Regions from separate parts of the Idiomarina loihiensis L2TR genome, predicted to be linked through region 3. Evidence: predicted binding sites of a transcription regulator. Region 3 holds the regulator's gene; each other region holds the start of a gene.

The links. The regulator sigma-54, encoded in region 3, starts transcription at its own class of promoters, with help from an activator protein. The targets are predictions, from matches to a motif close to GTTGGCACGNNNNTNGNNT.
Region 1: glnA (glutamate--ammonia ligase) is a predicted target of sigma-54. The motif match lies at 2,978-2,996, and genes of this name have one in related genera.
Region 2: flgB (flagellar basal body rod protein FlgB) is a predicted target of sigma-54. The motif match lies at 5,030-5,048, and genes of this name have one in related genera.

Annotation. Positions count from the first base shown of each region.
Region 1 covers NC_006512.1:2,609,123-2,615,624, forward strand. Annotated here, with positions in the region: gene ntrC (nitrogen regulation protein NR(I)) at 1-391, opposite strand, end outside; gene glnL (nitrogen regulation protein NR(II)) at 381-1,502, opposite strand; gene glnA (glutamate--ammonia ligase) at 1,527-2,936, opposite strand; gene typA (translational GTPase TypA) at 3,247-5,088, shown strand; gene trhA (PAQR family membrane homeostasis protein TrhA) at 5,164-5,832, opposite strand; gene IL_RS12515 (DUF3081 domain-containing protein) at 5,829-6,110, opposite strand; gene IL_RS12520 (TetR family transcriptional regulator) at 6,291-6,502, shown strand, end outside.
Region 2 covers NC_006512.1:1,222,891-1,229,392, forward strand. Annotated here, with positions in the region: gene flgH (flagellar basal body L-ring protein FlgH) at 1-361, opposite strand, end outside; gene flgG (flagellar basal-body rod protein FlgG) at 396-1,184, opposite strand; gene IL_RS05855 (flagellar basal body rod protein FlgF) at 1,206-1,949, opposite strand; gene flgE (flagellar hook protein FlgE) at 2,069-3,418, opposite strand; gene flgD (flagellar hook assembly protein FlgD) at 3,434-4,117, opposite strand; gene flgC (flagellar basal body rod protein FlgC) at 4,132-4,584, opposite strand; gene flgB (flagellar basal body rod protein FlgB) at 4,591-4,995, opposite strand; gene IL_RS05880 (CheR family methyltransferase) at 5,096-5,932, opposite strand; gene IL_RS05885 (chemotaxis protein CheV) at 6,088-6,502, opposite strand, start outside.
Region 3 covers NC_006512.1:410,331-416,832, forward strand. Annotated here, with positions in the region: gene pmbA (metalloprotease PmbA) at 1-1,280, shown strand, start outside; gene mgtE (magnesium transporter) at 1,293-2,654, opposite strand; gene IL_RS02000 (HPr family phosphocarrier protein) at 2,657-2,932, opposite strand; gene rapZ (RNase adapter RapZ) at 2,925-3,776, opposite strand; gene ptsN (PTS IIA-like nitrogen regulatory protein PtsN) at 3,767-4,237, opposite strand; gene hpf (ribosome hibernation promoting factor) at 4,241-4,528, opposite strand; gene IL_RS02020 (RNA polymerase factor sigma-54) at 4,556-6,016, opposite strand; gene lptB (LPS export ABC transporter ATP-binding protein) at 6,038-6,502, opposite strand, start outside.

The DNA of each region.
Region 1 (6,502 bases), 640 kb from region 3:
CGGGCGCATTTTCACTTTGTCTGGCATGCTGCAGAGCACGGTCAACGGCGGTAATAGCTTCATCAATGTCAAAGGGCTTTGCCAGATACTCAAATGCGCCGCCCTGAAACGCTTTTACCGTTGTCTCGAGATCGGAATGCGCGGTCATAACCACAACAGGCAAATGCGCCTCGGTCTGATGCAGCCGCTCCAGTACAGCCAGGCCGTTTTCTCCCGGCATACGGATATCGGTGAGCACAACGGTTGGTTTATCGCTCTTTAGAGCCATGAAAAAGTCTTCGCCATTGGCAAAACTGCGCACGTGATAACGGCTATCAGCAAAGGCTTTTTCCAGTACCCAGCGAATAGAGTCGTCATCATCAATTATCCATAACTGAGCATTAGTGGTCATCCGTCACCTCATTACCATTTTCTGCTGAAAGATAAGGCAAATACACTGAAAATCGGGTTTTTCCGGGACTGGAATCAAAATCAATTTTCCCTTTATGCTGATGCACTAAATTTTGTGCCAGCGACAAGCCGAGTCCGGTTCCTTCAGCACGGCCGCTTATCAACGGATAAAACAGGGTTTCGCGCAACTCGGCCGGAATACCGGGCCCATTATCGGTCAAAGTAACCACCGCACATTGTCGATAGCGCTGTCCAAACAGAGTCAATTGGTGTTCTACCCGCGTTTTAATTGTAATAGTGCCTTCGCCTGACATAGCTTGTGCTGCATTTTGGGCAATATTCAAAAACACCTGTTCACAAGCTTCCGCAACCACCTGAATATCCGGCAGCGACGGGTCGTAATCCCGAACTAAATTCAGCGAGTCTCCATATTCGTACACCAAAGTTCTGGCAACTCTTTCCAACACTTCATGAATATTGGTTTCCTTCGACTCGCCCCTTTTTACCGGCCCTAATAACCTGTCGACCAAATACCTTAACCGGTCCGACTGGGTGATGATCAAGTCCGTATACTCTGTCAGGCTCTCGTCCGGAAGTTGCCGTGCCAGTAACTGCGCAGCGCCGCGTAAACCTCCCAGAGGGTTCTTTATTTCATGCGCCATACCGCGCAATAAGTGCTGGGTAGCGAATAGCTGATTACGCTGTTGATCTTCCTGATTTATTCGCCGCAACTGGTCTACTTGTTTTAATTCCAGTAGCAAAGCACGTCCAAAAGGTTGCTCTACTGTTTGAATACTGGTTTCCACCCGAATATTGTGCCCGGAATGCAGCGCGAACTGAGCTTCCGCATTCAGCACCGTTTGCTCGCTATTCAGGCACTCCATCAGCGTTTCTGACGCCAGCGAACACTGATAAAAAGCCGCAGTGAAAGGTTCGCCCAACAGGCGTTTTGCACTGTGATCGAGTAAGGATTCAGCAGACGAATTGACGTAACGGATGGTCAGGCGATCATCGAGGATGAGTATGCCTGTGAGTAGTTGGTTAAGTAGCGCGCTATCGTTCACGAAGGCAGGATAAATTACGCACCAAGTTGGTGCAACCGGGTAAGGCAAGACACCTTACCCGGCCAGTAACCATTAAACGCTGTAGTACATATCGAATTCTACCGGGTGGGTAGTCTTCTTCAATGTCTCTACTTCGTTGTACTTAAGATCGATGTAGGCATCAATCATGTCGTCGTCCATAACGCCGCCTTGCTTAAGGAAGTCGCGGTCTTTATCCAGCGCGTCCAGAGCCATTTCCAGTGAGTGACAAACGGTCGGAATGTCTTTCGCTTCTTCAGGAGGCAGATTGTATAAATCTTTGTCCATGGCATCGCCAGGGTGGATCTTGTTACGGATACCGTCAAGGCCAGCCATTAACAGCGCAGTAAAGGCCAGGTACGGGTTCGCACTTGGGTCAGGGAAGCGCACTTCAATACGGCGACCTTTCGCGCTGGAAACCAATGGAATACGGATAGAAGCCGAACGGTTACGGGCGGAATAAGCCAGCATCACCGGTGCTTCAAAACCAGGAACCAGACGCTTGTACGAGTTAGTAGAGGCGTTCGCAAAAGCGTTAATGGCACGTGCGTGCTTAATAATACCGCCAATATAGAACAGCGCGGTTTCGCTCAAGCCTGCGTACTGGTCGCCGGCAAATAAGTTTTCGCCGCCTTTGTTCAGTGACATATGCACGTGCATGCCAGAGCCGTTATCGCCAACCAGTGGCTTCGGCATAAAGGTTGCGGTCATGCCGTAAGAGTGCGCGACGTTATGCACCACATACTTATAAACCTGCAGTTCATCAGCTTTCTTAGTCAGAGTATTGAAGCGTGTAGCCACTTCGTTCTGACCTGCTGTTGCTACTTCGTGGTGATGGGCTTCAACAACCATACCCATGTCTTCCATTACTAAGCTCATGGTGCCACGAATGTCGTGCGCTGAGTCTACCGGAGGTACCGGGAAGTAGCCGCCTTTTACTCCAGGACGGTGAGCCAGGTTACCTTCTGAATATTCACGGCCTGAGTTCCACTTCGCTTCTTCCGCGTCAATCTTGTAGAACGAACCACTCATGTCTGTGTGGAAACGTACGTCGTTGAACAGGAAGAACTCAGGTTCCGGACCGAAGTAAGCGTCGTCTGCAATGCCTGATGAGCGCAGGAAATCTTCCGCACGCTTTGCAATTGAACGAGGGTCACGGCTATAGCCCTGCATAGTTTCCGGCTCAAGAATGTCACAACGTACATTCAATGTGACTTCATCAGTAAAGGGATCAATCACCGCAGACTCGTTGTCTGGCATCAGTACCATGTCTGATTCGTTAATGCCTTTCCAGCCGGAAATAGATGAACCATCAAACATTTTACCTTCTTCAAAGAAGTCTTCATCGATTTGCGACACCGGAATAGTGACGTGTTGCTCTTTACCTTTAGTATCGGTAAAGCGTAAATCGACGAATTTTACGTCGTGTTCTTTGATGGTATCGAAAATCTTATTAGCTGACATGTTGTCCTCCGTAGACAGCGTCTAAAAATACAGCTTGAGTATAGCAAAGCCTGTGCCAACTGACTTTTTTGTTTATATTCATAAAGTTAGTTCATTTAGCACTATAATGCGTAAATTAATACGCACCAGTATAGCGCATAACGCACAAAATTGGTGCAAAAGTAACATTCTAAGATAACGTCATAAAAATATAACGAACAAAAAACAATCAGGTCTTTCTTAATCCAACTCAAAAAGGTAGAATACGCCGCTATTTTTCACAAAACCCCTTGGACGGGTTTCATTCCCGGACAACTACAGGCAGTTCTTAATGACAATTCAGGTATTTGATATAGAAAAATTACGCAACATCGCGATTATCGCGCACGTTGACCATGGTAAAACCACCCTAGTCGACAAGTTGTTGCAACAATCTGGCACTTTAGAAAGCCGTGGCGAAATAGAAGACCGTATTATGGATTCCAACGATCTTGAAAAAGAACGTGGTATTACTATCCTCGCCAAAAACACCGCGGTTAACTGGCAAGATTACCGCATCAACATTCTGGATACTCCGGGACACGCCGATTTCGGTGGCGAAGTTGAACGCGTACTTTCTATGGCAGACTCCGTATTGTTAGTGGTTGATGCCGTTGACGGTCCTATGCCTCAAACTCGATTTGTCACGCAGAAAGCTTTCTCTCATGGTTTGAACCCTATTCTTGTTATTAACAAAGTTGACCGTCCTGGTGCACGCCCTGACTGGGTGATGGATCAGGTATTCGACTTATTTGATAACCTGGGCGCTACTGACGAACAGCTGGACTTTCCGGTAGTTTACGCATCAGCGCTTAACGGCTGGGCATCATTAGACATAGAAGATCAAGACGGCGACATGACGCCATTGTTCGAAACTATCGTTAGTAAGGTAAGCCATCCCGATGCTGACCCTGAAAGCGACCTGCAAATGCAGGTGTCACAGCTTGATTACTCGAGCTACTTAGGCGTTATTGGTATTGGTCGCGTTACCCGCGGTAGCGTTAAAGTGAACCAGCAAGTGACTATTGTTGGTGCCGACGGCAAAGAACGTAACGGAAAAATTGGTAAAGTCTTTAGCTACCTGGGTCTTGACCGCATTGAAGCGGACAAAGCTGCAGCAGGCGACATCTGCGCCATTACCGGTCTGGGCGAGCTAAAAATCTCCGACACCGTGTGTGCAGTTGGTAAAGCTGAAGCTATGAAGCCACTGACCGTTGACGAGCCAACAGTAACTATGACCTTCCAGGTAAACACCTCACCTTTCGCAGGTAAAGAAGGAAAGTTTGTTACTTCTCGTCAAATTCTTGAACGTTTGCAACAAGAGTTGGTTCATAACGTAGCTTTACGTGTTGAAGAAACTGACAACCCGGATCGTTTCCGCGTATCTGGCCGTGGTGAGCTTCACTTAGGTGTTCTTATTGAAAACATGCGTCGTGAAGGTTTTGAATTAGCCGTTTCTCGTCCAGAAGTTATCATCAAGTACGAAGATGGTAAGAAAATGGAACCTTATGAAACCATGACGGTTGATATTGAAGAGCAGCATCAAGGTGCGGTTATGGAAAAATTAGGCTTGCGTAAAGCCGAAATGACCAACATGACACCAGACGGTAAAGGTCGCGTTCGCGTTGATTTTGAAGTACCAAGCCGTGGTTTGATTGGCTTCCAGACAGAATTCATGACACTGACTTCAGGTACTGGCCTTATGTACCATACGTTTGACCACTACGGTCCGCACAAAGGCGGAACCATCGGTCAGCGTAGTAACGGTGTACTGATTTCAAATGCTCAGGGTAAAGCTCTGACTTACTCACTGTTTAACCTGCAGGAGCGCGGTAAGTTATTTGCATCACACGGTGATGAAGTTTATGAAGGCCAGATCATCGGTATTCATAACCGTTCAAACGACCTGACAGTAAACTGCCTGAAAGGTAAACAGCTGACTAACGTACGCGCTTCTGGTACTGACGAAGCACAGACCTTAAGTACACCAATTCGTTTAACGTTGGAGCAAGCACTGGAATTCATCAATGACGATGAACTGGTCGAAGTGACACCTGAGTCTATTCGTATTCGTAAACGCGCACTGACAGAAAACGATCGTAAACGTTTAGGTCGTGAGCCGAAGAACGGTTAAGATTTGCAGAGCTGTTATAAAAAGACGCCCGCTACTTTAGCGGGCGTTTTTTATAACCAAAATTCAGCTTATCAGCTAGTTCGCACTCAGCAACTCCGGTTGCGGCAATACAAAGTAGAAAATCGAGAAGAAATGGAAGACGCTGCCCGCCAATACAAACAAATGCCAGATGGCATGATGATAAGGCAGAGATTTCCAGACATAAAAGATAACACCCAGCGTATAAGCTAAACCGCCGGCGACAAGCAACATCAAGCCACCTGCATCCACATTATCAATCATCGGGTTAATCGCAATAATCGCCATCCAGCCCATTCCAAGGTAGAGAGTAAGCGACAGCCAGGCAATTCGCTTTTTCAGCGTCAGCTCAAGCACGACACCCACCAAAGCAATTCCCCAAGCCACGCCCAATAAGGTCCAGCCCCAGGCATCTCTTAAATTGATTAAAGCAAATGGCGTATAAGTACCAGCAATTAAAATGTAAATAGCGGCATGATCAAGCTGTTGAAACACCGCTTTCATTTTTGGCCAGGGAAACGCATGATAAAGCGTTGAAGCGGTATAAAGCAGAATAAGACTAGCACCGTAGATACTCGCAGCAACAACATGCCAACCATCACCGTAAGCCGCCGCCCAAATCAACATGAAAACTAAAGCAACAATACTTAAAACGGCACCAATGCCATGAGTTAATGCATGAGCCACCTCTTCCTTTACGGTATAGACTTTATGCTGATTGCTCATCCTCGTTCCATTCCCGGCGTCTCATAACCTTTACTGATATTCTTGAGTGCCCTTATAAACTGGTCATACTGTCTTTCATTGTCGTATTTTAAGTTATATGAGTTATGAAACTGCAGGGTTAGCGTGACACCATGCCCTTCCAAAAAAACGGTATAACCGTCATGGTCGGTATAAGCTTCTATTCCGTCCAAGTAGTGACGTCCCTGACGAGCTTCGCCATGAGTGTGGATCTTTTCGTACGCATCCAACATCAGTTTGTTATCAAGTTCGTTTTTCATCACACACCTCAGCGTTTTCTAACTAAATGTATACCCTTATTATTAGGGTCGAATGTCCATTCCACAACCGCTTTTACCTATTTGTTTCAAAAACCTTGTATCAGAATATACATACATAGGTGCATGATTAGGCAAAAGCCGCTATAATAATGAACGGATGTTAAGAAATAGGAGCCGAACATGGTTCGACGCACAAAAGAAGACGCAATGGAGACCCGCGCCAAGTTATTAGACGCTGCTGAGGCTTTATTCAGCGAGAATGGTGTGACTCAAACGTCGATGATGCAAGTGGCTGAAAAAGCGGGTGTCACTCGCGGTGCTATCTATCACCATTTTGAAAATAAAATGGATCTCATTGAATCGTTAATGGGAAGAATTTCTCTTCCGATCGA
Region 2 (6,502 bases), 810 kb from region 3:
GAGTGCCATTAATACCGGCAGACAGCGGATTACCGCCGACGGTAATATTACGTCCAAACGCCGTGGGTGCAGCTAATTCAGCTGTACTCTCTTTTGATGTTTCCGTTGTAGCCGTTTTGCTGGCTGTCGTTTGTTCCCGCAAAGTGACCGTAATAATGTCACCTAACCGGCGAGCTTTAATATCGGAATACAAATTATCCGCGTAAGCATCCTGAAACAGAGAACCCGTTGGCACCACAGGCTGAGCACGCTCTTCCGGCAATACGGGTGCGTAATATGGGTCATCCGGCATGGGTTTATGCGGCGTTTGCACACAACCGGCTAAAACCAATGCGGTTAAAGAGAAAAGTAAAGAACGCATAAAGTCACCCGCTATTATTTAATGACGACAACAATTAAAGCTGCTGGTTAATGTAACTCAGCATCTGATCCACAGACGAAATCACTTTAGAATTCATCTCGTAGCCGCGCTGGCTCTCAATTAAGTTCACCAACTCTTCAGTCACATTCACATTCGAAGTTTCCAGCGCGCCCTGAATGGTGTTACCCATTCCGTCAACACCCGGAACCGCCTCTAAAGGAGCACCACTTACTGCGGTTTCTTTATAAAGGTTCTGTCCCATAGGTTGTAAACCGGCCGGGTTAATAAAGTTAACCAGGTTAATCTGACCAACCACTACGTTATCCGGGTTACCAGGCTGCGTAACAGTAACCTCACCTTCTTGTGAAATACTGACCGACATAGCGTCTTCCGGTATCTGAATAGCAGGCTCAATGGTATAACCATTACCCGAAGTCACAATTTCCCCTTCTTCATTTAAAGAAAATTGACCATTACGGGTATAGGAAATATTGCCATCCGGCATTAGCACCTGAAAGAAACCTTTTCCGTCAATCATCACATCAAGCGAATTGTCGGTGGTCTGCACGTTGCCCTGGGTATGAGACTTTTGCGTTGCAACAACTTTGGTACCGGCGCCCAGCATTAAACCATTAGGTAATTCGGTGTCCTGTGCAGACTGACCGCCCGGCTGGTTAATATTCTGGTACAGCAAGTCTTCAAACACTGCCCGACTCTTTTTAAAGCCAATAGTGCTGGAGTTCGCCAGGTTGTTGGAAATAACTGAAATATCGCGCTGCTGCGCGTCCAATCCGGTTTTACTTATCCATAATGCTGGGTTCATGGTCTTTCTCCTGGGCTAAACTTAGCTCATTCTCATCAGCGACTCAGAACGCTGAGCATTCTCGTCGGCCGTTTTCATTAATTTGACGTTCATTTCATACTGGCGCTGCAAGGCAATCATGTGCGTCATTTCTTCGACACTATTTACATTACTGCCTTCCAGAGCGCCAATTTGCAGTTTTACGTTGGCATCGGCGAAAGCTTGTTGGTCGTCTTTTAACTTAAACAGGCCATCGTTGCCTTTTTCCATATTACCGTTCGGCGGGTTTACTAATTTAATGCGGTCAATCACTTCCATCGCGTTCGCCGGAGCTCCCATCGGACGTATAGAGACATTCCCGTTCGCTCCAATAACCAGATTATCTATCGGCATAGGAACAAATATGGGGCCGTTATTGCCGAGCACTGTCTGCCCTGTTGAGTTTTTCAACAAGCCATCAGTGCCGACTTCAAGGCTACCATTGCGGGTATAACGTTCATTACCGCTGCCATCGTCGACTGCAATCCAGCCCTGATCTTTAATGGCAACATCCATGTTCCGGCCGGTTGTTTGTATTGCTCCACTGGCAAAATTTTGCCCGGGGCTTTCCGTCATAGAAAATACCCGAGTTGGCAAACCTTCACCAAAGGCCTGCATGGCCCGCGCCTGTTGCAAGTCGCCTTTAAACGCCGTGGTATTGGCGTTAGCTAAGTTGTTGGCACGAACAGCGACGGCGTTCATATTTTCCTTCGCGCCGCTCATTGCTACCCATAGCATCTTGTCCATAGCTGACCTCCAGCCAAAATTTTGTCATCTGCGGTTTATTATTAAGACAATGCAGATTTCGTGCCAAAAACAAAAAAGACGCCCGAAGGCGTCTTTTTAAGCTAATAACCGAGAAGTTATTATCGAATCTGAAGAATCGTCTGGTTAATGGTGTTGTTAACTTCTAACGAACGCGAGTTCGCCTGGAAGTTACGCTGGGCGGTAATCAAATCAACCAGTTCTTTGGTCAGATTAACGTTAGAGTTTTCCAGCGCTGAAGCTTCAATACCACCGAAAGTTCCGGTATTTGCTTCACCAGAAAGCGGCTCGCCAGAGTCAATACTTTCACGCCACTTGGTACCGCCAATTTGCGTTAAGCCCTGCTCATTGGCAAAGCGAACAATAGCAACCTGGCCTAAGTATTGAACATCACCATTTGAGTAGGTTGCCGCAATAAGACCTGACTTGTCGATATCAACGTTAGTCAGACGGCCTACGGTGCTACCGTCCTGATCCAAAGCAGTTACTTCAAAATCTGACGCAAACTGAGTCGGCGTTGTGGTTCCTGTTAAATCCTGAAAGTTAAACTGGATAGTTTGCGCATCAGCACCATTATTCAGGTACGGGTCGCCATCAACGTTGTTGCCTGACAAGTCGATTGAGCCTGGGTCAAAAGTATTCTGGCCTGCCGCGACATCCGGATCACCACTGCCTAAAAACTCTACTCGTAAACCGGCATAACCATTGACCGACGCATCCGGCGAGGCTGTTGCTGTGCCTGTAGGAGTCATGTCAATTTCGTCACCATCAAAAGTCGCGTAGACATCCCACTGGTTATTATCGCGCTTCACATAATAAGTAGACAACGTATGCGATTCACCTAATGAATCATAAACGGTAGCCGATGTAGAACTTTGGTAAGTACTTGGTGTTTCCGGATCAAACGGATTCGCTGCGCCATCAATTGGCGAACGACGCGCATCGACGTTAAATGCGGTAAATACATTATCAGTGCTTTGCGGCGCACCGGCGACATCAGGAATACGAATTGGCTGAGTGGTTGCCAAAGCAACTGAGGAGTTAGTGCCGCTATTACGGTCAACCTGATACCCTTGCAAATAGTTACCCTGGTTATCCACAATAAACTTATCGTCGTTCAGTTTGAACGCTCCTGAGCGCGTGTAAGTCATATCGCGAGAGCCTAAACCGTCTGTAGTGGCAAAAAAGCCGTTGCCTGAAATCGCCATATCCAGCGAGTTTTCCGTGAACTCTAATGTGCCCTGACTAAACTGCTGAGCCACTGATGACGTCAAAACACCGTCACCCACTTTCGTATTACCGGCGTTGAAAATACTGGTCGCATAAACGTCAGCGAATTCCGCACGCGACTGTTTAAAGCCGGACGTTTTTACGTTTGAAATATTATTAGCGGTTACATCTAGATCTTTCTGAGATGCGTTGATACCGCTGAGTGCAATTTTAAATGACATAAGTCACCTCTCTTGTTAGCTAATTTCAGTTACATCAGAAAGCTTGATGCCACCTAATCCTTTAAGATTCAAAACCACACCGCGGTCACCGCCGGTGCTGACACTTTGTACACGAGCGTGCATCTGTATAGGCAATTCTTCAGTTTTGCCACCAACTTGAGCATTCACCGAGAACGAATAATTACCAGCAGGCGCTTCGTCGCCGTTAGCCATTTTTCCATCCCACTCAAACTCTTTCGTGCCCTGGGGCATATCGCCAATCTCAATGGTCTTGACCGTAGCACCGGTTGAGTCCTTGATATTAATCTTCACGTTTTGTGCAGACTGGGGGGTTGCAATCATGCCTGTTACGCCGGCTCCGGTTTCCAGGTTAGCCTGGTCAGTCGGTACCAACACTTTACGCCCGACCATAGTTGACGCTTGCAACGCCTGATTTGACGTCATATCACTGGCGAACTGGTCAAAACGCTCTGAAAGCCCGGTTATTCCCTCTGCCATAGTAAAGTTGGTCATCTGAGCAATCATCTGGTCATTTTCGACCGGCTTAGACGGGTCCTGCATGCTAAGCTGCTCGGTTAACAGCCTGAAAAAATCTTCCTGCTCAAGCTTGCTCCGCTCATCTGGATCAGCATATCTGGCATCGTCTTCCTTCTTCCATTTCATATCATCTATATAGGAATTACTGCTTACGCCTTCCATTTGTTATCTCCTGCTTATCCTTGACCCAGACGTAATAAACGCTGTGTCATTGTTTTGGCAGTGTCCGCTACCTGCACGTTGGTCTGGTAGGAACGCGAAGCCGAAATCATATTGGCCATCTCTTCCATGGTGTTGACGTTGGGGCGGTAGATATAACCGCTTTCGTCCGCCATGGGATGGTTTGGTGCATATTCAATTTGCAGTGGGTCCTGGCTTTCCACTATTCCCATAACTTTAACACCCGCTTCCTGACCCGCCTGAGTCTGGTTCGTCAGGCTGTTGCCCTTGTAATTGCCGCTGGCATCGGCTAACGCGGTCGCAAAAACTGGGTTTCTGGCTCTGTAAGTTTCATCAATACTGCTGCTAATTGAGTTAGCGTTTGCCAGGTTACTGGCCGTTGTATTCAGCCGTACAGACTGCGCACTCATGGCAGAACCGGTCACATTAAAAATATTAAACAGACTCATGACTTATTATCTCCCTTGTCCGCCCAGGGCTTTCTTCACACCGCTGATGCGGCCGTCAAGAAAGTTCATGGTCATTTCATACTCCAATGCATTTTGGGCATACAAGTTTTGTTCCAACTGCACATCAACGGTGTTGCCGTCGCCGGTATCCGGTTGAGATGGAGTGCGGAACTTCTCGGTTCCCTGGGGTTTTACTTCAACGCTGAAATGCTGTTCGTGAGTACGCGCCATTTTGTGGTTTTCCATACCGCGTTGCGCTTGCTGCAACGCTTGCTGGAAGTCCAGGCCTTTGGCTTTATAGCCGGGGGTATCGGCATTGGCAATATTGTTGGCAATAAGCTCCGCCCGCTGAGTGCGTACACCCAGCGTGTGTTGCTGTATTCCCATAAGCTTGTCCATGGAAAGTGCCATATTTTTGTCTCCACAGTGTTCGATAGTGAAGACAATGCAGGAAGTGTGCCAATTTAAAGAGGGGTTATTACTTTTTCAGGCGGATATTTCCTGTAGGAAACTATTTTCTTCGGTAAATGATACCTGGCTGGCAGCGGATCATCTCAAAATCCTCAGTAAGTCCGGAAATAGACTCAGAAGCACCAAGGAAAAGATAACCGCCGGGGTTCAGCGATTGCCGGAATTGGGCAATAATTTTCCGCTTTACTTCAGGGGCAAAGTAAATAAGGACATTGCGGCAAAAAATAACATCAAATTTGCCCAGCAGAGAATAGCTGTCCAGCAAGTTCAAATGACGGAAATGAATAAACTGTTTAAGCTCGTCTTTTACTCTCATGGAGCCGGCTTTCGTTTCGGCGTCCGTAAAAAACTTCTTTCGCCGTTCAGCCGACAAACCACGCGCAAGTGCCAGGCTATCGTACTCGCCAATGGCACACTGCTCGAGTACCTTATTGGAAATATCGGTTGCTGTTACTTTTATGCCAGCTCTTAGCCCACCCGGGTTCTTCGCCTTATACTCTAAGTACGTCATGGCAATAGAATAAGGCTCCTGCCCCGAGGAACAGGCGGCAGACCAAATCTTTAAAGGCCCGGCGTGATTTTTATATTCAGGGAGAATACGGTCATTCAAAATTTCAAACGGGTAAGTGTCACGAAACCATAAGGTTTCGTTGGTTGTCATGGCATCAATAACAGCCGCCCGCAAAGCCCGTTCACTTAGCTTCATTGAACGTTTTACAAGCTCCGCCAGCGAATCGATATTAAACCGGCCCATTAAAGGGCCTAACCGACTCTTCACCAGATACAGTTTACTCTCACCCAACACGATACCGCATTGATGCTCAAGGAACTGACGAAATTCCTGATACTCCGATAAACTTAATTCGCGATTTATCACGTTATATAAACAACTTCCGTTTCAGTTTCATTCGTTTCGTAGCCTGACGTTTAACGTCAGGTTCAATATTCTTACCCGGCACCTAAGTTTGCTACGAGACCGTAGCCTGACGTTCACGTCAGGTCGAATATCGCACCTGATGCAATAGCATCAGGCTACGCAATAACTTCTGTATTAAGCCATTTTTGTACGGCGGTCGCCAGTTCATCGGGATGAAACTTAGCAATAAAGTCATCGGCGCCCACTTTCTTCACCATAGCCTGATTGAATACACCACTCAATGATGTATGCAAAATAACATGGATATCACGTAAATCTGGGTCAGCTTTTAACTCGGCGGTAAGCGTATAACCGTCCATAACCGGCATTTCTACATCGGAGACCAAAACGGGCACATGAGGATGCACTAAGCCCCCCACTTCCTTGGCTTTATCTTTTAAGTAATCTAACGCTTCTTTACCGTTCTTTTTAACTTCGAGCGTAATACCCAAAGACTGCAATGCACGTTTTATCTGGTTACGGGCAACCGAAGAGTCATCCGTAATCAAAATGGTTAAATCTTCTTTTGCA
Region 3 (6,502 bases):
TGCGACTGGCTGAAGCAAAAGGCGTCAGTTCTGCTGAATGCTCAATCAGTCACAGCTCCGGTATTTCGGTCGGGACCCGCCTGGGCGAAGTCGAAACCGTCGAGTTTAATCAGGATGGGGCGCTGGGCATTAGCGTTTATAGAGGCAACCAGAAAGGTTCGGCATCGACTACAGACCTGTCGGAACAGGCCATTAGCGCTGCCGTCGACAAGGCTTGTGATATTGCCCGTTTTACCTCTCCGGATCCATACAATGGTTTGGCTCCGGCCGAATTAATGGCGACCGATGTACCGGATTTAGACTTGTGTCATCCGGGTGACCAGAGCGCAGAGTATGCCATAAAGCAGGCACTGGCTTGTGAGAAACACGCGCTGAACCTGGATGAGCGCATTGTTAACTCAGACGGCGCGCATTACGGCAGCCACACGGGTTTTCGTGTTTATGGGAATAGTCACGGTTTTATTGGCGGTTACTTACAGTCGCGACATAACCTTAGTTGCGTTCTGATAGCCAAAGAGGGCGACAAAATGCAGCGCGACATGAGTTATTCTGTTGCCCGCAAAATGCACGAATTAAAATCTGCCGAGAGTGTTGCCGAAGAGGCCGCCGCAGAAACCTTGTCGCGCTTGGGTGCACGCAAAGTACCAACAGCTAAAGTACCGGTTATTTTCCGGGCTGATGTGGCAGGGAGTTTGTTTGGTCATATGGTCAGTGCTATAAGCGGTGGCAATTTGTACCGCAAATCCAGTTTTCTGCTCGACCATTTAGGCAAGCCGGTGCTGCCAGAATGGCTGAGCATTCAGGAAAAACCGCATATTATCGGTGGCCTGGCGAGCTCGCCGTTCGATGCAGAAGGTTTGGCGACGAAGGATAGAGAAATCATTACCGACGGGGTGCTGCAAACCTATCTGTTAACCAGCTATGCTGCACGCAAACTGGATATGCAGCCTACGGGTCACGCAGGTGGTATCCACAACTGGCGAGTGACACAGCAGGACAACTCGTTAGCGCAGTTATGCAAAAAAATGGGTACGGGCTTGCTGGTAACCGAATTGATGGGGCAGGGCGTAAATATGGTCAACGGTGATTACTCACGTGGAGCGGCCGGCTTCTGGGTTGAGAACGGTGAAATTCAGTATCCGGTAGAAGAAGTGACCATTGCCGGTAACTTAAAAGACATGCTGGCGAACATTGTTGCCATAGGGAATGACACCGACGAACGCCATGCGCTGCATACCGGCTCAGTGTTATTAGAGCAAATGAGTATTGCCGGCAATTAAAAAGCCAGGTCTCTAAGACAGTAACAAGGTTGCTGAGCCAAGGAAGGCAAAGATACCGACCACGTCAGTGACAGTGGTCAGAATGACCCCGCCAGCCAGCGCGGGGTCAATATTAAAGCGCTTAAGAACCAGCGGAATGGTCGCACCGGCTAAAGCGGCTGCGACTAGGTTCATCATCATGGCAAAGGCAATAATACCGCCAACCAGCCAGTCTTGCTTCCACAGTGCGACGACTGCCGCAATCAGTACCGACCAGATAATGCCGTTTAAGAAACCAATAGCCAGCTCTTTACCGATAAGCCATCGGGAGTTACTGGTGCCGATGTGACCCAGAGCCATACCTCGTATGACCAGAGTTAATGTCTGGCTACCGGCTATGCCGCCCATACTGGGTACAATGGTGTTTAAAATAGCCAGTACAGCCATTTGTGCCAGTATGTCTTCAAATAATGAGCTGACCATGGCAGCCAGTAAGGCAGTAACTAAGTTTACCGCCAACCATACGGTACGGCGGCGGGTACTTTTTAATACCGGAGCGAAGGTATCTTCGTCATCTTCCAGACCCGCCATACTCAACATGGAGTGTTGGGCTTCTTCGCGGATAATATCGACCACGTCATCGATGGTAATACGACCTACCAGCTGCTGCTCATTGTCGACGACCGGCGCAGATACCCAGTCATGACGCTCGAACAGTTTTGCGACTTCCGTTTCATCCATAGTCACGGGGATGGTGGTAATGTCGGCCGACATAATTTCGTCAATGCGACGGCTGGGATCAATAGTTAACAACTGGGTTAAAGTAATTTCGCCAATGAGTTTTTCATGGCGATCCACGACGTAGAGTTTATCGGTGGCTTCGGGCAGCTCACCTTTAAGGCGTAAATAACGCAACACAACATCAATAGTGACGTCCGAGCGCAAGGTGATGGTATCGGTGTTCATGATACCACCGGCGCTGTCTTCGGCATATGAGAGCGCGGTTTCCGCACGTTCCCGGTCGCTTTCGTCCATGGACTTCAGAACTTGCTGATAGACTGGCTCAGGTAAGCCCCGCAGAACGTAGGCAAGGTCATCGGTGTCCATGCCTTCGGTGGCCGCCGCAAGATTCTCCGGCGCCATTTGACGAATAATGTCTTTCTGAACCTCTTCGTTCAGTTCTTCAAGAATCTCGCCGTGTTCATCTACGTCAACCAGTTTCCAGACAATGGAACGGCTTTTGGGGGGTGAGGATTCCAACAGCAATGCCACGTCGCATGCCGGCATATTATGCAGCATACGGCGTGCAGCAACGAACATGCCATCGGACAGCGCGGAGTTAACCTCCTGAATGCGCTGCATGGCATATTCTTTGTCGGAAAGCTCTGCAATCATGCTTACTCGTCTTCCTCGAAGCGATCTTCAAACAAAGCACTAACGGCATCCAGTGCTGCTTGTGCGTCTTTTCCTTCGGCACAGACTTCAACAGTTTTACCCTGTTGACTGGCCAGTAGCATCAGGCACATAACGCTGGCAGCGTTAACGCATTGCTCACCCTGAGTGACAGTAATGTCTGACTCAAATTCCTGCGTTAATTGCGCTAACTTTGTTGCCGCACGTGCGTGCAAGCCTAGTTTATTGCGAATAATTAGCTTTCTGCAAACTTTATCCATGGGTTTTCAGTTCCCGGTGTCTTACCTGAACTTTTACAGCTTTCTGTTCAAAACGCTCGGCTAACTGCTGAGAAATATAAACCGAGCGGTGCTGACCACCGGTACAACCGGTAGCTATGGTCAGGTAGCTTCGATTGCTGCGCTGGAAGTGTGGCAACCAGGTATCAAGAAAGTTTTCTAGCTGATAAATAAATTTAGTCACCAAAGGTTCCTGACGAAAGAAAATCTGCACGTCGGTATCCAGACCGGTAAGCAGCTTAAGCTCGGGTTGCCAGTGCGGATTAGGTAAAATGCGCGCATCAAAGACAAAGTCAGCGTCTTTGGGTAAACCATATTTAAAGCCAAAAGACTGAAACACAATAATCAGCTTTTTATCCGCTCGTCCCAGCACCCGCTCAGTGACCTGTTCGCTTAATTGGTGCAGCGATAAATCACTGCTGTCCAGGCGCCAGGTTGCGCGTTCCATAATGGGTTCAAGCATTTTATGTTCGGCCTGAAGCGCTTCTAGCAGAGGCAGTTCTTTTTGCGATAACGGATGCAGGCGACGAGTCTCGCCAAAACGCTTTAGTAAGGTGTTGTCGTCAGAGTCAATAAACAGAATTTCCGGTTCAACGCCTTTTGGCAAAAAGCTCAGAGAGTCCAGCAGCTCTTCGGAGTGCTCCGGTAGGTTGCGAACATCAATGCTAATGGCTATTTTTTGATACTGCTCTATGACTGCATGCACCAGAGTTGGCAGCAGGCTTATTGGTAAATTATCAACACAATAAAAGCCTAAGTCCTCCAGTACGCGCAAGGCAATTGTCTTACCTGAGCCGGAGCGACCACTAACAATGATCAGTTGCATGGCGACTGTTCACCTTCGCCCACAAATAATTGATATAACGCCTTATCAGAATCTGCGTGGCGCAGTGCGCGAGTACAGTCTTTGTCGTTCATTCTTCTGGCCACTGTGGCCAATGTTTGTAGATGGTTCTCGTGCTCTGACTCCGGCACCAGAAGCGCGAAGATAATATCGACAGGTTGGTTGTCAATAGAATCGAATTCGATAGGTTCGTCTAAGGTCAGTAATACCGCTACCGGATGATTCGCATTAGGTAAGCGGCCATGAGGAATTGCGATACCTAAGCCAATTCCCGTACTGCCTAAACGCTCACGGTTTAACAGGCTCTCAAAAATGTCATGACGGGTAATGCCAGACAGCTTAGGGGCTACGATTTGACTAATGGTTTCAAGTAGTCGCTTTTTACTTGCGCCCTCGACTGCACACTTGGTGCAGTCGGGGCTTAACAATTCACTCAGTTGCATGGATTAATGTTGTTTCATTTTCTCTTTGTGTTTAATCACCTGACGGTCCAGTTTATTAATTAAACCGTCGATGGCCGCGTACATATCTTCGTGTTTTGCGTCGGCGAAAAGCTCACCGCCATTCACGTGCAGCGTAGCTTCCGCTTTTTGAATCGTTTTTTCAACATTTAGGATGACGTGAACATTAGTTATATGGTCAAAATGTCTTTCCAGCTTGGCAAATTTTGTGTCCACGTAGTCACGCAGAGCTTCGGTAATATCGATGTGATGACCGGTCAAATTAATTTGCATAACGTCTTCCTTCTGCAGTTAACAAAGTTACAAAAGACTTTTGCGTTGGCTCGATGATGGAATGTTTAACGATTCCCGATACTTCGCAATTGTCCTTCTTGCTACTTGGATACCTTGTTCGGCTATCAGTTCAGCAATCTTACTGTCACTTAACGGTTTACTGCGATTTTCAGCAGCGACCATCTTCTTAATTAAAGCACGTATTGCCGTGCTTGAACACTCGCCACCGCCCTCTGTACTGACATGACTTGAGAAAAAATATTTCAACTCAAATACGCCACTTGGGCAGTGTAAGTATTTTTGTGTCGTTACGCGTGAAATTGTGCTTTCATGCATATCCACGGCTTCAGCAACATCGTTCAGAACCATTGGCTTCATAGCTTCTTCACCATGCTCAAAAAAGCCCTGCTGGCGCTGTACTATGCAATTGGCCACTTTCAGCAGCGTATCGTTTCTGCTCTCCAGGCTTTTTATGAACCAGCGCGCTTCTTGCGTATGGTTTTTTATGTACTGGCTGTCGGCTACTGACTTTGTTGCTTTACTCAAGGCCGCGTATTCTTCGTTCACTTTTAGTTTAGGTACGCTGTCCGGGTTTAATTCGACCATCCAACGACCATTTTTTTTAGTAACGGCCACATCGGGAATAACATATTCAACGGGTTGCTGCGCAACTTGCTCGCCCGGGTGCGGGTGCAACTGTTGAATTAACCGCATAGTCTGACGTAAATCGTCTTCCGATAGCTTCAGTTTACGCTGAATGGTGCGAAAATCGCGACTGCCAAGTAAGTCCATATGTTCAGTCACTAAGCATAGAGCAACCTGCTTGTATTCAGTGTCGTCGCTTAGTTGACGTAATTGAATGGCAAGGCATTCACTGACGCTGCGTGCGCCGACACCAATTGGGTCGAAATGCTGAATACGCTTAAGCACCATGCAGACTTCTTCTACTTCCACTTCGGGTAGGCGCACAGCTTCGATAATTTCATTAACATCAACCATTAGATAGCCATTGTCGTCTATGGCTTCAATAATGGCTTCAGCTATGGCGGTGTCTTCTTCCGAAAAATGAGAAAGTTGCATTTGCCAAAGCAGGTGATCCTGCAAAGACTCGCTGGTAGAGCCCTGATAGACTTCAAAGTCGCCGTCGAAGGATTTACCCGAAGAAGCCGCACCGTTGGCCGGGGTATGACTGGAGTAGGTGTCGTCCCAACTGCTGTCGACCGGCAGCTCGTCAGGCATTTCCTGAGTTTTTATAACGTCGGATGTTTCCCGCTGACTGTCGTCTCTTTCTTCAATATTGCGAGTTTCGGGTTGATCCGCGTCGTTACTCGTTTCGCCTTCAACCTCCAGCAGCGGGTTGCTGTCTAATGCATCCTGAATTTCTGACTGAAGATCGAGCGAGGAAAGCTGCAGCAGGCGGATGGCCTGTTGGAGTTGTGGCGTCATGGTCAGGTGCTGACCAATTTTTAGCTGCAGACTTTGCTTCATAATGACTGTCCCGGTATCACGTTATAGGGTGAACTGCTCACCGAGGTAAACGTCTCTAACCTGTTGATTCGATAATATACTTTCTGCATCCCCACTGGCAATAAGCTCACCATGACTGACAATGTAAGCGTGTTCACAAACAGACAATGTCTCGCGCACATTGTGGTCGGTAATAAGTACACCAATACCACGTTGCTTTAAATGTTCAACAATCTTTTTAATATCAATAACCGAAATAGGGTCAACTCCGGCAAAAGGCTCGTCCAGCAAAATAAACGTAGGCTCCGCTGCCAAGGCGCGGGCAATTTCAACCCGACGGCGCTCACCGCCTGAAAGACTCATGCCCTGGCTATTCGCTATGTGGCCTATATGAAACTCTTCGAGCAAAGCATCAAGCTGTTCTTCACGCTCATTGGTTGAAAGTTCTTTACGAGTTTCCAGAATAGCCATCAGATTATCGCGCACGGTCAATTTGCGAAAAATGGA